4 regions of the Psychrobacillus sp. NPDC096426 genome follow, and region 4 is predicted to be linked to each of the others. Evidence: riboswitches for the same ligand, from Rfam matches in the RefSeq annotation. Region 4 holds a riboswitch; each other region holds the start of a gene.
What was found. A riboswitch is a leader RNA that binds a small molecule or an ion and turns the genes downstream of it on or off. The one in region 4 is predicted to bind S-adenosylmethionine.
Positions count from the first base shown of each region.

Region 1: it holds a riboswitch for S-adenosylmethionine, as region 4 does, so the genes downstream of both, metK (methionine adenosyltransferase) here and ACIQYS_RS17000 (bifunctional homocysteine S-methyltransferase/methylenetetrahydrofolate reductase) in region 4, are expected to answer to the same signal.
Region 2: it holds a riboswitch for S-adenosylmethionine, as region 4 does, so the genes downstream of both, ACIQYS_RS12545 (O-acetylhomoserine aminocarboxypropyltransferase/cysteine synthase family protein) here and ACIQYS_RS17000 (bifunctional homocysteine S-methyltransferase/methylenetetrahydrofolate reductase) in region 4, are expected to answer to the same signal.
Region 3: it holds a riboswitch for S-adenosylmethionine, as region 4 does, so the genes downstream of both, metA (homoserine O-acetyltransferase MetA) here and ACIQYS_RS17000 (bifunctional homocysteine S-methyltransferase/methylenetetrahydrofolate reductase) in region 4, are expected to answer to the same signal.

Region 1 covers NZ_JBIWEX010000020.1:43,467-46,642, reverse strand. Annotated here, with positions in the region: gene pckA (phosphoenolpyruvate carboxykinase (ATP)) at 1-1,447, opposite strand, end outside; SAM riboswitch class I at 1,635-1,752, shown strand; gene metK (methionine adenosyltransferase) at 1,924-3,120, shown strand.
Region 2 covers NZ_JBIWEX010000013.1:83,824-86,999, reverse strand. Annotated here, with positions in the region: gene ACIQYS_RS12555 (YdcF family protein) at 1-543, opposite strand, end outside; gene ACIQYS_RS12550 (glycerol-3-phosphate acyltransferase) at 549-1,190, opposite strand; SAM riboswitch class I at 1,332-1,449, shown strand; gene ACIQYS_RS12545 (O-acetylhomoserine aminocarboxypropyltransferase/cysteine synthase family protein) at 1,568-2,860, shown strand; gene ACIQYS_RS12540 (homoserine dehydrogenase) at 2,940-3,176, shown strand, end outside.
Region 3 covers NZ_JBIWEX010000036.1:10,119-13,294, reverse strand. Annotated here, with positions in the region: gene ACIQYS_RS20740 (aldo/keto reductase) at 1-720, shown strand, start outside; gene metA (homoserine O-acetyltransferase MetA) at 759-1,667, opposite strand; SAM riboswitch class I at 1,751-1,858, opposite strand; gene ACIQYS_RS20730 (VOC family protein) at 2,012-2,941, opposite strand.
Region 4 covers NZ_JBIWEX010000022.1:39,673-42,848, forward strand. Annotated here, with positions in the region: gene ACIQYS_RS17000 (bifunctional homocysteine S-methyltransferase/methylenetetrahydrofolate reductase) at 1-1,485, opposite strand, end outside; SAM riboswitch class I at 1,666-1,771, opposite strand; gene ACIQYS_RS17005 (nuclease-related domain-containing protein) at 1,989-2,879, opposite strand; gene ACIQYS_RS17010 (protoporphyrinogen oxidase) at 3,080-3,176, opposite strand, start outside.

The sequences.
Region 1 (3,176 bases), on a different contig from region 4:
ACACTTCTGCTGGTACTCCTTCTATTTCTGTAGGGATTTCAAGACCAAACACTGCATCTGTCGTAGTTTCTACATTTCTTAATTTTCCATCGATAGCTGCACGTACCATCGTACGAGTGTAAGCAAGTTTCATACGGCTACCAACACCGTACTCTCCACCAGTCCATCCAGTATTTACAAGGAATACTTGTGCACCGTGCTCGTCAATTTTCTTTCCAAGCATTTCTGCGTAAACAGTCGCATGCAATGGTAAGAACGGTGAGCCGAAGCAAGTAGAAAATGCTGGTTGTGGTGATGTGATTCCACGTTCTGTACCTGCAAGCTTTGATGTAAAACCACTTAAGAAGTGATACATTGCTTGTTCTTTCGTTAATTTACTAATTGGAGGTAATACGCCAAACGCATCAGCAGTTAAGAAAACAATTGTATTTGGATGACCAGCAACAGAAGGGTCCACAATGTTTTCGATATTCTGAATTTGATATGCTGCACGTGTATTTTCTGTTAATGAATCATCCGCATAGTTCGCAACACGAGTTTCTGGATCTACTACTACATTCTCTAAAACTGTTCCGAATGTAATAGCATCAAAAATTTGTGGTTCGTTTTCTCGAGTGAGGTCGATACATTTTGCGTAGCAGCCACCTTCGATATTAAACACGCCATTATCGGACCAACCGTGCTCGTCATCTCCGATTAATTTGCGTCCTGCATCTGCAGAAAGGGTAGTTTTACCTGTTCCAGACAAACCGAAGAATAATGCAACATCGCCTGCTTCTCCAACATTAGCAGAGCAATGCATAGGTAAAATGTTTTGTTCTGGTAACAAATAGTTCATAATAGAGAAGATTGATTTTTTCATCTCTCCGGCATATTCCGTACCACCGATTAAAACGATACGTTTTTCCATAGAAACAATGATAAACGTTTCTGATTTTGTTCCATCAATAGCAGGAATTGCCTTGAAATTAGGTGCACTTACGATCGTGAAATCAGATTGATGCGTTATCAGTTCTTCTTCTGTAGGGCGGATAAATAATTGGTGGGCAAATAAATTATGCCATGCAAATTCATTAATTACTTGAATACCAAGACGGGATTCTTTATCTGCGCCAGCGAATCCTTTAAATACAAATATTTCTTCTTGTTCTTTTAAATAGTTTGTTACTTTTTTATATAGTGCATCAAAAATTTCAGAAGAGATAGGTTGGTTTACGGAACCCCAATCGATTTTGTCTTTAGAGATAGGTTCTTCTACGATATACTTATCTTGTGGGGAACGGCCTGTGTATTTACCTGTTTCCGCTTTTACGGCACCGGTGGAAGTTAAAATTGCTTCCCCTCTAGATGTTGCTTTTTCCACAAGTTGCGGCACTGATAATTGTACGCTTATATTATTTCCAGCTAGCAATTCGTTCAGTTCACTCACCGTATCGATTGAATTCATATTGTATATACCATCCTTTTTTCGTTTTTCCCTCCATTTTGGAGGATGTATTTACTTGATATGTGAATTAGTATAACACATTTAGCTTAATAGTCTATACTATTTAAACGTTTATTTTCATTTTAATAATGGATATTTTTATTGACTTTTATATGCAGTTTCCGTATGATGTTAAATTGAACGGATACTCTTATCCCGAGCTGGTGGAGGGGTCAGGCCCTATGAAACCCGGCAACCTGTAATTATTTTCACGATTACAAAGGTGCCCAACCTGAGACAAGGTGAGATTCCTTGATTGATAAGAGTGAAAGGTGCTTATGAAATTATTACCTTTCCTCATGTATTTACGTGAGCGAAAGGTTTTTTTATGACATCGGCCTTTATCCTTGTGTGCCAAGTCCAAAACAGCTTGACATGGGAATGAGTACCGTATCAATTCTTGAGAGAAATCTCGCAGGATACAGGAGGAATATTCTATGACACAACGCCGATTATTTACATCGGAATCAGTTACAGAAGGGCATCCAGATAAAATTTGTGACCAAATTTCGGATGCTATTTTAGATGCAATTTTAACGGAAGATCCAAATGCACGTGTTGCTTGTGAAACAAGTGTAACAACAGGTCTTGTTTTAGTTGCAGGAGAAATTACAACGTCTACTTATGTAGATATCCCAAAAGTAGTACGTTCTACTATTAAAGAGATAGGTTACACTCGTGCGAAATACGGATTTGACTCAGAGACTTCTGCAGTGTTAACTGCAATTGATGAGCAATCAGCTGATATCGCGCAAGGTGTCGACCAAGCGTTAGAAGCTCGTGAAGGTTCTATGACAGATTCAGATATCGAAGCAATTGGAGCAGGGGACCAAGGTTTAATGTTTGGTTACGCGTGTAATGAAACACCTGAACTGATGCCACTTCCAATTAGTTTAGCTCATAAATTGTCACGTCGTTTAGCGGAAGTGCGTAAAGATGAAACATTAAATTACTTACGCCCAGATGGTAAAACGCAAGTAACAGTGGAATATGATGAAAATAATAATCCAGTTCGCATTGATACGATTGTTATTTCTACACAACATCATCCAGAGATTACGTTAGAACAAATTCAAAAAGATTTAAAAGAAGTAGTGATCAAGCCGATTGTTCCTGCTCATTTAATCGATGAAAATACAAAATACTTTATCAACCCTACTGGACGATTTGTAATTGGTGGACCTCAAGGGGATGCTGGTTTAACAGGTCGTAAAATAATCGTTGATACGTACGGTGGATACGCTCGTCACGGAGGCGGTGCTTTCTCTGGTAAAGATCCAACGAAAGTAGACCGTTCTGCTGCATATGCTGCTCGTTATGTGGCAAAAAATATTGTAGCTGCAGGACTTGCAGATCGTTGCGAAGTTCAATTAGCTTATGCTATTGGAGTAGCACAGCCTGTATCTATTGCTGTAGATACATTCGGAACTGGGAAAGTAGAAGAGGCACAATTAGTGTCACATATACGTGAACTATTTGACCTTCGTCCAGCAGGAATTATTAAAATGCTAGACCTACGTCGTCCAATTTACAAGCAAACTGCAGCTTATGGTCACTTCGGTCGTACAGACATTGATGCACCATGGGAAAAAACAGATAAAGCAGACGCTTTAAAAGAAAAAGCAGGATTATAATAAGAAAAGCTTCCAAATAAAGGAGGGCACTGAAAGGTACCTTCTATCGAAAAAAA
Region 2 (3,176 bases), on a different contig from region 4:
CAATCTCACTTTCGCCTTCACCACTTTTGGCGTTTCTGCAGCTACAACATCCGTATCCCAATTTAGCTTACGAGCAAGCATTTTCGCACGATATAGATGGTAATCGCTCGTAATAATCGTCACAGAATCCACATCATCCGGCAACAGCTCTTGCGAAAACAACAAGTTTTCATAAGTAGAGGTCGAACGATTTTCCACGATGATACGCTCCTCTGCTAACCCGTTTTCCAAAAGGAAGTTTTTCATTAATACAGCTTCCTCTATATCTTCATCGGGACCTTGTCCACCAGATACGACGAGCTTCACATGAGGATTTTCTACAGCATACGCGAGTGCCGCTTCTAAACGATAACGTAAAGCAAGAGAAGGGACATTTCCTTTTTTCACTTTTGCACCAAGCACGATGGCGTATTCATTGGATCCATTTGCTTTCGGTTCTAATCCATCGTCTAGCCATTTGCTCGTGATCATCCACATACCAAATCCGCCTGATATAACAACTAGTAAAGGAATAAGCACGATCCACCTCACTTTTTTCTTCATATCATTCACACAGATGGTTTCTTTTTCTTCAAGAACGCGGATATTCTTGGTTCTTCTTTACGGGCTAGACGGCGAAAGTTTTCGATATGGAGAATAAGAGCCATGACGAATAAAAAAACGGCAACCGCAATAGGTGCAACCCCTTCGGCAAACCAAATGGAAGCCACTATAAATACTGCATAAAATACAAACACACCGATCAATAAAAAATCCGTTAAAAAAGTCGTACCTACTAATAATAAAAGTCCAATAAGTCCAATAGGCCAATATATAGCAAATAGTATTCCAATTATCGAAGCGGTCCCTTTCCCACCCTGAAATCTAGTATAAATTGGGAAATTATGCCCTAAAATAACAGCAGCTCCAGCCAAATAAAGCAATAAATCCGATTCCATAACGGAAAAAATACCATATTGTTGGATGCAAAAACGCACGCCGACAATAACGAGTACTCCCTTTAAAATATCAATCACAGCGACTAGGATGCCATATTTCATACCTAGCACAATCGCCGCATTCGAAGCACCAGAATTTTTGAGCCCTTCTTTTTTGATATTGACGCCACTTAGAACCTGCGCAACTTTCGAACCATGGATTGAGCCGACTAAGTAACTAATAACTAATATAATCAAAATCCAAACTGCCATCATCTCACCTCTCTATCTAATAACTACAATACATTAAACGTTCCATCACCAAAGAAGTTTCAGAATTTTTTATAAAAACACTTGACTTATAGTTTAATAGAATCTTATACTTTGTATCAAGATGGAAAACTAAATCTAATACTCTTATCAAGAGTGGCGGAGGGACTAGGCCCTGCGATGCCCGGCAACCACCGAGTTCTAAACTTGGAAAGGTGCTAATTCCTACAAATTCGGATTACTCGAATTTGGAAGATAAGAGGAGGAACATGCGAAACTGCACCCCTCTTCTTAATCGAAGCGGGGTTTTTTGTTTGTCCTAATGATTCTTACCCGTTTCCCAATGCGTCCATCTAAACTATTTTTAGGAGGAATTCAAAATGACAAATCTTCAAAAAGAAACAGTTCTTTTGCACGGTGGTCAACAGCCAGATCCAGTAACAGGTTCACGAGCAGTATCTATTCACAAAACGACTTCTTACGTATTTCGCGATACAGAACATGCACAAAATCTTTTTGCATTAAAAGAAACGGGCAATATTTACTCTCGTATTATGAACCCGACTGTCGATGTTTTCGAACAACGAGTAGCGCTTCTTGAAGGTGGAACGGCAGCAGTTGCAGTATCTTCGGGTATGGCGGCAATTGCGTTCTCGATTTTGAATATTGCGGGCGCAGGGGACGAAATAATTGCAGCAGAAAACTTATATGGCGGTACATTTAATTTATTTGCACATACGCTGCCTCGTTACGGCATTACGGTAAAATTCGTTGACTCTACTAATCCGGAAAACTTCCGTGCTGCAGTAACTAATAAAACAAAAGGCTTTTTCGCAGAAACGATTGGAAACCCAAGTCTAAATATATTAGATATAGAAAAAGTAGCGGCGATTGCAAATGAAGTAGGCGTTCCACTTTTAATAGATAATACATTCGCTACTCCGTATGGAACGAACCCGATTAAGCACGGTGCTCATGTTGTTATCCATTCCGCTACGAAATGGATTGGCGGACATGGAACGACGATCGGTGGAATCGTGGTAGACGGAGGAAACTTTGACTGGAACTCAGATAAATTCCCAGGGTTTACTGAACCAGATATAACATATCACGGATTACGCTATGGAATCGATGTACCAAACGTCGCATTTGCGATTAAATTACGTGTACAGCTTCTACGTGATTTCGGACCTTCGTTAAGTCCAGAAGCAGCGTTTTCGTTCTTACAAGGGCTAGAAACGCTCCATCTTCGAGTACCTAAGCACAATGAGAATGCACAAAAAATTGCGGAATATTTAGTAAACCATGAAGGTGTAGAATGGGTGAATTATTTAGGATTGGAAGATCATCCGTCTCATGAACTGGCGAAAAAATATCTACAAAACGGCTTTGGGTCTATCTTAAACTTTGGCGTAAAAGGCGGAAGAGAAGCAGGTCGTCGCATTATCGATAATATAGAAATTTGGTCGCATGTAGCAAACGTGGGAGACGCGAAGTCATTGATTATTCACCCAGCTTCTACAACACATCAACAGTTAACACCAGAAGATTTAGTGAAAACAGGCGTAACAGAGGATCTAATCCGCTTGTCTGTAGGGTTAGAAGCGGTAGAGGACTTACAAAATGCTTTAGATAAAGTACTTGTGGAAAAAACAAATGTCCTCTCTAGATAGAATTTTGTTGTTAATTGGGCGGAAATAGTCTACAATATGTAAAAAGCTCAATTGTGCAGATTTAGTTGGAGGAGAAAGTATGGCGAAAATAAAAGCAGCAATCTTAGGTTTCGGAACAGTCGGTCAAGGGATATATCATATTGTCAATGAAAAAAAAGAAGACTTAAAAAAATCGCTAGGATTGGATATTGAAATTAGCGCTATTCTTGTCCATAACCTATCCAAAGAAAGAATAGAAACTCCTGGTGTACTAGTAACAGATGACTTCGAGGACATCATTAACATTCCTGGACTACAAGTAGTTTTTGAAGCTATT
Region 3 (3,176 bases), on a different contig from region 4:
TTAAAAGAAAGTAAAAGCCGTCACGAAATTGTCTTAGCTTCAAAAGGTGCGCATAAATTAGAAGATGGACAATTTTTAATAGACAACTCTCCTAAGTTTTTAAGAGAAACAGTGGAAAATAGTTTGCGCCGTCTTCAAACAGACTATATTGATTTATTTTACATACATTATCCAGATGAGGACACGCCAAAAGAAGAAGCAATTGGAACACTTCACCGGTTAAAAGAAGAAGGGAAAATTCGAGCGATTGGTGTTTCAAACTTCACACTAGATCAATTAAAAGAAGGTAACCAAAATGGATATATTGATGTTCTTCAATCTGGTTATAATTTGTTAAATCGAAATGCAGAAAATGATTTTATGCCATATACGTTGGAGCATAATATTTCCTTTATCCCTTATTTCCCACTCGCTTCAGGCCTATTAACAGGAAAATTCGATAAAAATAGTACATTTGAAGATGGCCGTTCCAAAAATCCATTATTCCAAGGAGAAGCATTTGTTCGCAATTTAGAAAAAGTAGAACAACTTCGTCAAATAGCTAATGATAAAAGTGTTGCGATTTCAAATGTTGTACTTGCCTGGTATTTAGCGAAAGATGCAATCGATGTAATCATTCCCGGAGCGAAAAAACCGGATCAAGTTTTAGATAATTTAAAAACACAAGATGTGCAGCTTACACCTGACGAGGTTGCGGAAATCGATCGTATCTTTAAATAAATACCATCACAGAGCGAACTTCCGCTCTGTGCTTTTGTTTATTCCCATTCGTAAGGTGTTTGTTGGTACACATAATAGTTCAACCAGTTAGAAAATAATAAATGCGTATGTGAACGCCATGTATTTAATGGTTCTTTAGATGGATCATCGTTAGGAAAATAATTTTCCGGCACATCTATATCAATTCCTTTATCCACATCACGGCTATATTCGTCTGCTAGAGTTGTCGCATCATATTCTAAATGACCAGTAACCATTATATGTTTTTCATCTTTGGAGATAATAAGAAATACGCCGGCTTCGTCAGATTTAGATAGTAAATTTAATCTTGGTTCGTTTTTAATTTCATCATAAGAAACCGATGTATAACGGGATACTGGTGCGTTAAATACATCGTTAAAACCTCGCACTAGATTCACCGTTAAATCAGATAGCTGATGAGCAAACACACCAAAACATTTCTTTGGTAAGTCATATTTATCGATTCCATAATGATGGTATAGAGCTGCTTGTGCTCCCCAACATATATGTAAAACGGACGTAACATTCGTTTTTGCCCAGTCCATTATTTGGACCATTTCTTCCCAGTAATTTACTTCTTCAAATGGCAAATGTTCAATAGGGGCCCCGGTAATAATCATACCATCGTACTTACGGTGTTTGATCTCTTCGAACGTTGTGTAAAATGTATCTAAATGCGTTTTACTTACATTTTTAGATTCATGAGAAGCCATATTCATAAAAGTAACATTCACTTGTAATGGTGTATTCCCTAAAAGTCTTAACAGCTGTAGTTCTGTTTTCTCTTTTTCAGGCATTAAATTTAATATTATGATATTGATAGGACGGATGTCCTGCTCAGTAGCACGTTCTTCATCCATCACGAATATCTTTTCTTTTTTTAAAATTTTAGTTGCTGGCAAGTGCTTTGGTACATTAATCGGCATTGTCTTTCTCTTCCTTTCTATGTAACATAAAAAAAACCTCTTTTCTTATAGATAAGAAAAGAGGGTGTATTGATAGCTCTCTGTTCTTATCTCTCAAGATAAAAAAATCTTGTAGGAGTTAGCACCTTTCTGACAACTCAGAGGTTGCTGAAGCTTCACAGGGCCATTCCCTCAGCTTCTCTTGATAAGAATATTAAATTTGTTTATTTAATCTTATAAAGATTATCACGGGAAAACTATTTGTGCAACTATTTAGAATTAATAAATAAACATTTATTTAAACCTTGTTGTTATTAAGCAAATAAAGACCTCCCAAAGAAATATTAGGAAGGTCTTTAATTATGCTAATGTAAATTTTGTATTTCAAAAATGATACCATTTCCACTTGGATCTTTTGTAGAAAGTGTTTGTTCATGCATTTGTATATCATAATTGTGTTGTTTAAACTGTTTTTTCAATTCTTCCAAAGCCTCATTTGTTGGAAGTACTATTGTGTATTCTTTTAATCCAGTTGCATTTGCTTTTGGCTGAGGATTGTTTTCCCCCGCCCAAACATTCCCTGCAATATGATGGTGATATCCACCTGCTGAAATAAAAAATACAGACTCTAATATTGTTTGTTTTTCGAATCCAATAACATCTACATAAAATTTTGTAGATTCCTGTACATTTCCTACACGTAAATGCACATGTCCAATTTTAGTTTCAGCTGGAATACTACCATCTGTATCAAAATCCGCAATTTCAGCTAACTCTTTAAGATCTAACGGATTACTCCCACCTGGGTATTTGGACCAGTCTTCTACTGCTCGATCTGCGTAAATTTCAATTCCATTTCCTTCAATATCATATAAATAAAATGCTTCACTGTAGCCATGATCACTTGCGCTATCTAAACGAGCAATTGGGATGAAACGTTCAAAATGCGTAAAACGCTGTTCTTGCTCCCTTGGGCTATCTACCGTCTTTTTGCTTCGTAAAATATGAAAAAACTTCGTTGCAAATGATTCCCTAGTCGGCAATAAAAATGCTGTATGGAAAACGCCGGTGCTTCTTGAAGGCTGTAATTCATCTGCTGATTTTTCTAGTACTAAAATTGCTTTTTTACCACCTTTTCCAGCAAGTAAAGCTTTTGTATTATCCTGTTGAATTACTTGTAATCCAACAACATCCTCGTAAAATGCTATTTGTCTTTCTAAATCCATCACTTTTAATACAACATGTCCAATATATGTATCTGGATGAATAACAAATGGTTGTTCTGTCTTTGTCATATAAACTCTCCCAACTTTCTTTACTTAGCCAATCAATAGCTTCTAAAGATACTCTATACTAATCCCTAGTTTTTTTATGGGTTTATATCACATTATCATTTACTTTTTTTATTTGCAATAGTTTGATTAATATGATTAACAAAATAAAACCCTTTCCAATGGAAAACACTATTTGGAAAGGGTTTACTATTAAGTTTTATAGCAACTAGAAAAACCAAAAAATATTGCTACAATT
Region 4 (3,176 bases):
TTGCGTGATGAAATAATCTGCTCCACACTCGATTTTCTTCTCTAATCTTTTTACTGCGCGGTCTAATACTCGAACGTTTGGATTAAAAGCCGCCGCCACAGAGAAGTTTGCTTTTTTTCGAAGTGATTTCCCCGAGAAGGAAATACCTTCATTTAACTGCTTTATTAATTGGATTAATTCCAAACTTGAAACATCATAAACGCTTGTGGCCCCCGGAAAGTCCCCTACTTTTGTTGGATCTCCTGTTACCGCCAAAATGTCATGAATACCGAGTGCATCCAACCCCATTAAATGGGATTGCAGACCGATAAGATTGCGATCTCGGCAAGTAATATGTGCAAGTGGTCGAATATTGTTTTGCAGCTTTAACATCGACCCCATCGCCATATTGCTTATGCGAGGGGAAGCAAGTGAATTATCCGCCATTGTTACGGCATCTACACCAGCATCGTAAAGCTTATTAGCACCTTCCATAAAAGTTGTCGTATCTAGATGACGTGGAGTGTCTAGTTCTACAATAATCGTCCGTTCCTTTTGTGCTTTTTCATGAAGCGGTTCGTTAATATTCGGCTCTGCCTCGCGAATGATAATCTGCTTTCTAGGGGCAACGACTTTCTTAGTTAATGGTGGTAAATGACCAATTCTTTTTTTGGTTGCTTCGATATGCTTAGGAGTCGTTCCGCAGCATCCACCGATCAATCGAACCCCTTCTTCACGTAAGTTTAGCGCCGCACGACCGAAATAATCAGCCTCCGATTCGTACACAATACGTCCATCTTCCATGTCCAACAAACTGGCATTGGGGAATGCAGAAAGGAATGCACTTTTCGGAAGCGTGACCCCTTCGAGCGCTTGTATCGTATGGAAAGGGCCTAGACGACAATTGACTCCAACGACGTCTGCTCCTATTGCGTCCAGCTGTTGTAGTGCATCGTTTAATGATAGCCCGTTTTGCAATATACCCGGCTCATGCATCGATACTTGCGCGATGATCGGTGTATTCGTCCGTTTTCGTAAATGTGTCACAGTCGCAGCTAACTCTTCGAAATCATAATACGTTTCAAGTAATAGTCCATCTGGATTTCCAGTAAGCAAATGATTTACTTGGCTGTCGACCATTTGAATAATTTCCTCTAAAGTTGCATCGCTTTTTCGAATCCCTCGAATTCCACCTATTGTTCCAAGTACAAATTGTCCGCCTGGTGCGGCAGCTCGTTTCGCGATTTGAATTGCCGCTTCATTTATTTCTTTTACACGATTCTCCAGTCCATATCTTGCTAGTTTAATCGCATTCGCACCGTATGTATTTGTTTGAATAATATCTGCACCAGCGGCAATATAGTCCTGGTGGATTTTTTCGATAATTTCTGGTCTTTCGATGTTTAATTCTTCATTGCAATAATCAATTCCGTTTGAATAGAGGAGCGTTCCCATCGCCCCATCCGCTGTTAACATATTCGTTTTCAACTTATCTAACAAACTCATTTGCACTCATCCTCTCTATCTAATCAAATTCGCCTTGGCGCATAAAACAGTGCGTCCAGATTCTGCATCGAACTTGTTCGATGAACTCCTTACAAAATCTGTGACATCCGCCCCGACTAAATAAAAAATAAAAAAGCCCACTTTAAAAAGAAGGCTTTACGAGTTTACAAAATTCGTCCCTTCTCATCTTTCAGACTATTAACCGTCTGCTGGATTTAGCACCTAACCTATTCGGCAGGTTGCTGAAGCTTCAAAGGGCCAGTCCCTCAGCTTCTCTTGATAAGAATTTAATATTCAGTTTTTATATAGTAGTTTTATCGTACCTTTAATAAGGTGAAGCGTCAAGTAATGATTTGAATTTTCTTAATTTTGTTATGGCGATTACAGTATTATCCGATTAATGGTACTGATTATCCGATTATCCTAGTCGGTTATCCGATTTCTCCCATTCATTATCCGATTATCAGCATCTATTATCCTATTCTGCTGGTTCATTATCCGATTCAACTTTTTTCATCCCAAATCCACTTATAAATTGTGTTACTTTTAGATGTGCCCTCTCTAACAAGTCCCATCGAATTTAAAATACGTGAGGCGGATTGAAAAGAGTCCAACTGCAAAAAATATCGACACTGCCGATTATTAATGCTCTCTCCAATTAGCACAAACCACTCTCGAATTGCTTTCTCATGGGCGTGCCGATCCACATGACCACAGTTCAAACAGTTCCATCCGTTTTTCCGCTTCACCATCACAAGCTTATCGCACTTTTCACAAAGCACACCTGTCAACAAATCACGTGGGTCTATACTCCATCTCTTGCACATTGGATAAGGAATGTACGACCGATGGCTTGCTACGATTTCCTTCGCAAGATTATGCATTTGGTGCACATCCATATAAACTTTGGCCCTTGGAATATTTCGTAAAAATACTGGAATCGTTTGTGGGAAAATTATTGGAAATTTATGCGGAGAATTCACTACGATTGTTTTAGGATTACTTAATACAATCACCCCATAAATAGGAAGCTCCACACCAATGGAACGAAACCAGTCACTCAACAAATACTTGTTTCGTTCAATTTGGACCTCAGGACTCTCAAATGCATCCATTTTCCCATCGTCTAACTCTCGAACTAATTGGAGTGGATTATCCTTAAACGACAAGCTCCCTCCGATATTTTTACTTTCTAAAATAACCGCGAAATACTGCGTCAAACAAATCGTGTCCATCTGAAATTTCCCCCGGGACTCTAAACTTACATCGTGTAGCACTACATACTCAAAAGGAAATGAATATTTCTGAAACACATCATCCACCCTTACCTCACCATTAACTCCCGCTCTCGCAGCTTGCACCTTGGAATGGATCAACTCTTTCATAGCGTGCATATCTGGCAACCTCCTATCCAGAAACTGTAAGCCTACCAAGTTATACTCATATGAACGTGTTTTAACGATCAATAAACCACCCCCATCCGCATCGTATCACATTCTCAAAAATTGTAAATTCCATCAAAACACGAACAATTTCATTTTGCCAATAAAAAAAGGACCAAAATTAAATTTTGGTCCCACATTCTTATCTAAAATTAATTTCTTGCAGCAATTAACTCCGCAGTTTCTTTTCCATTTTTAATACAAGCACCTATGCCGACTCCAAAATACGAACAACCGGCTAGTACCATA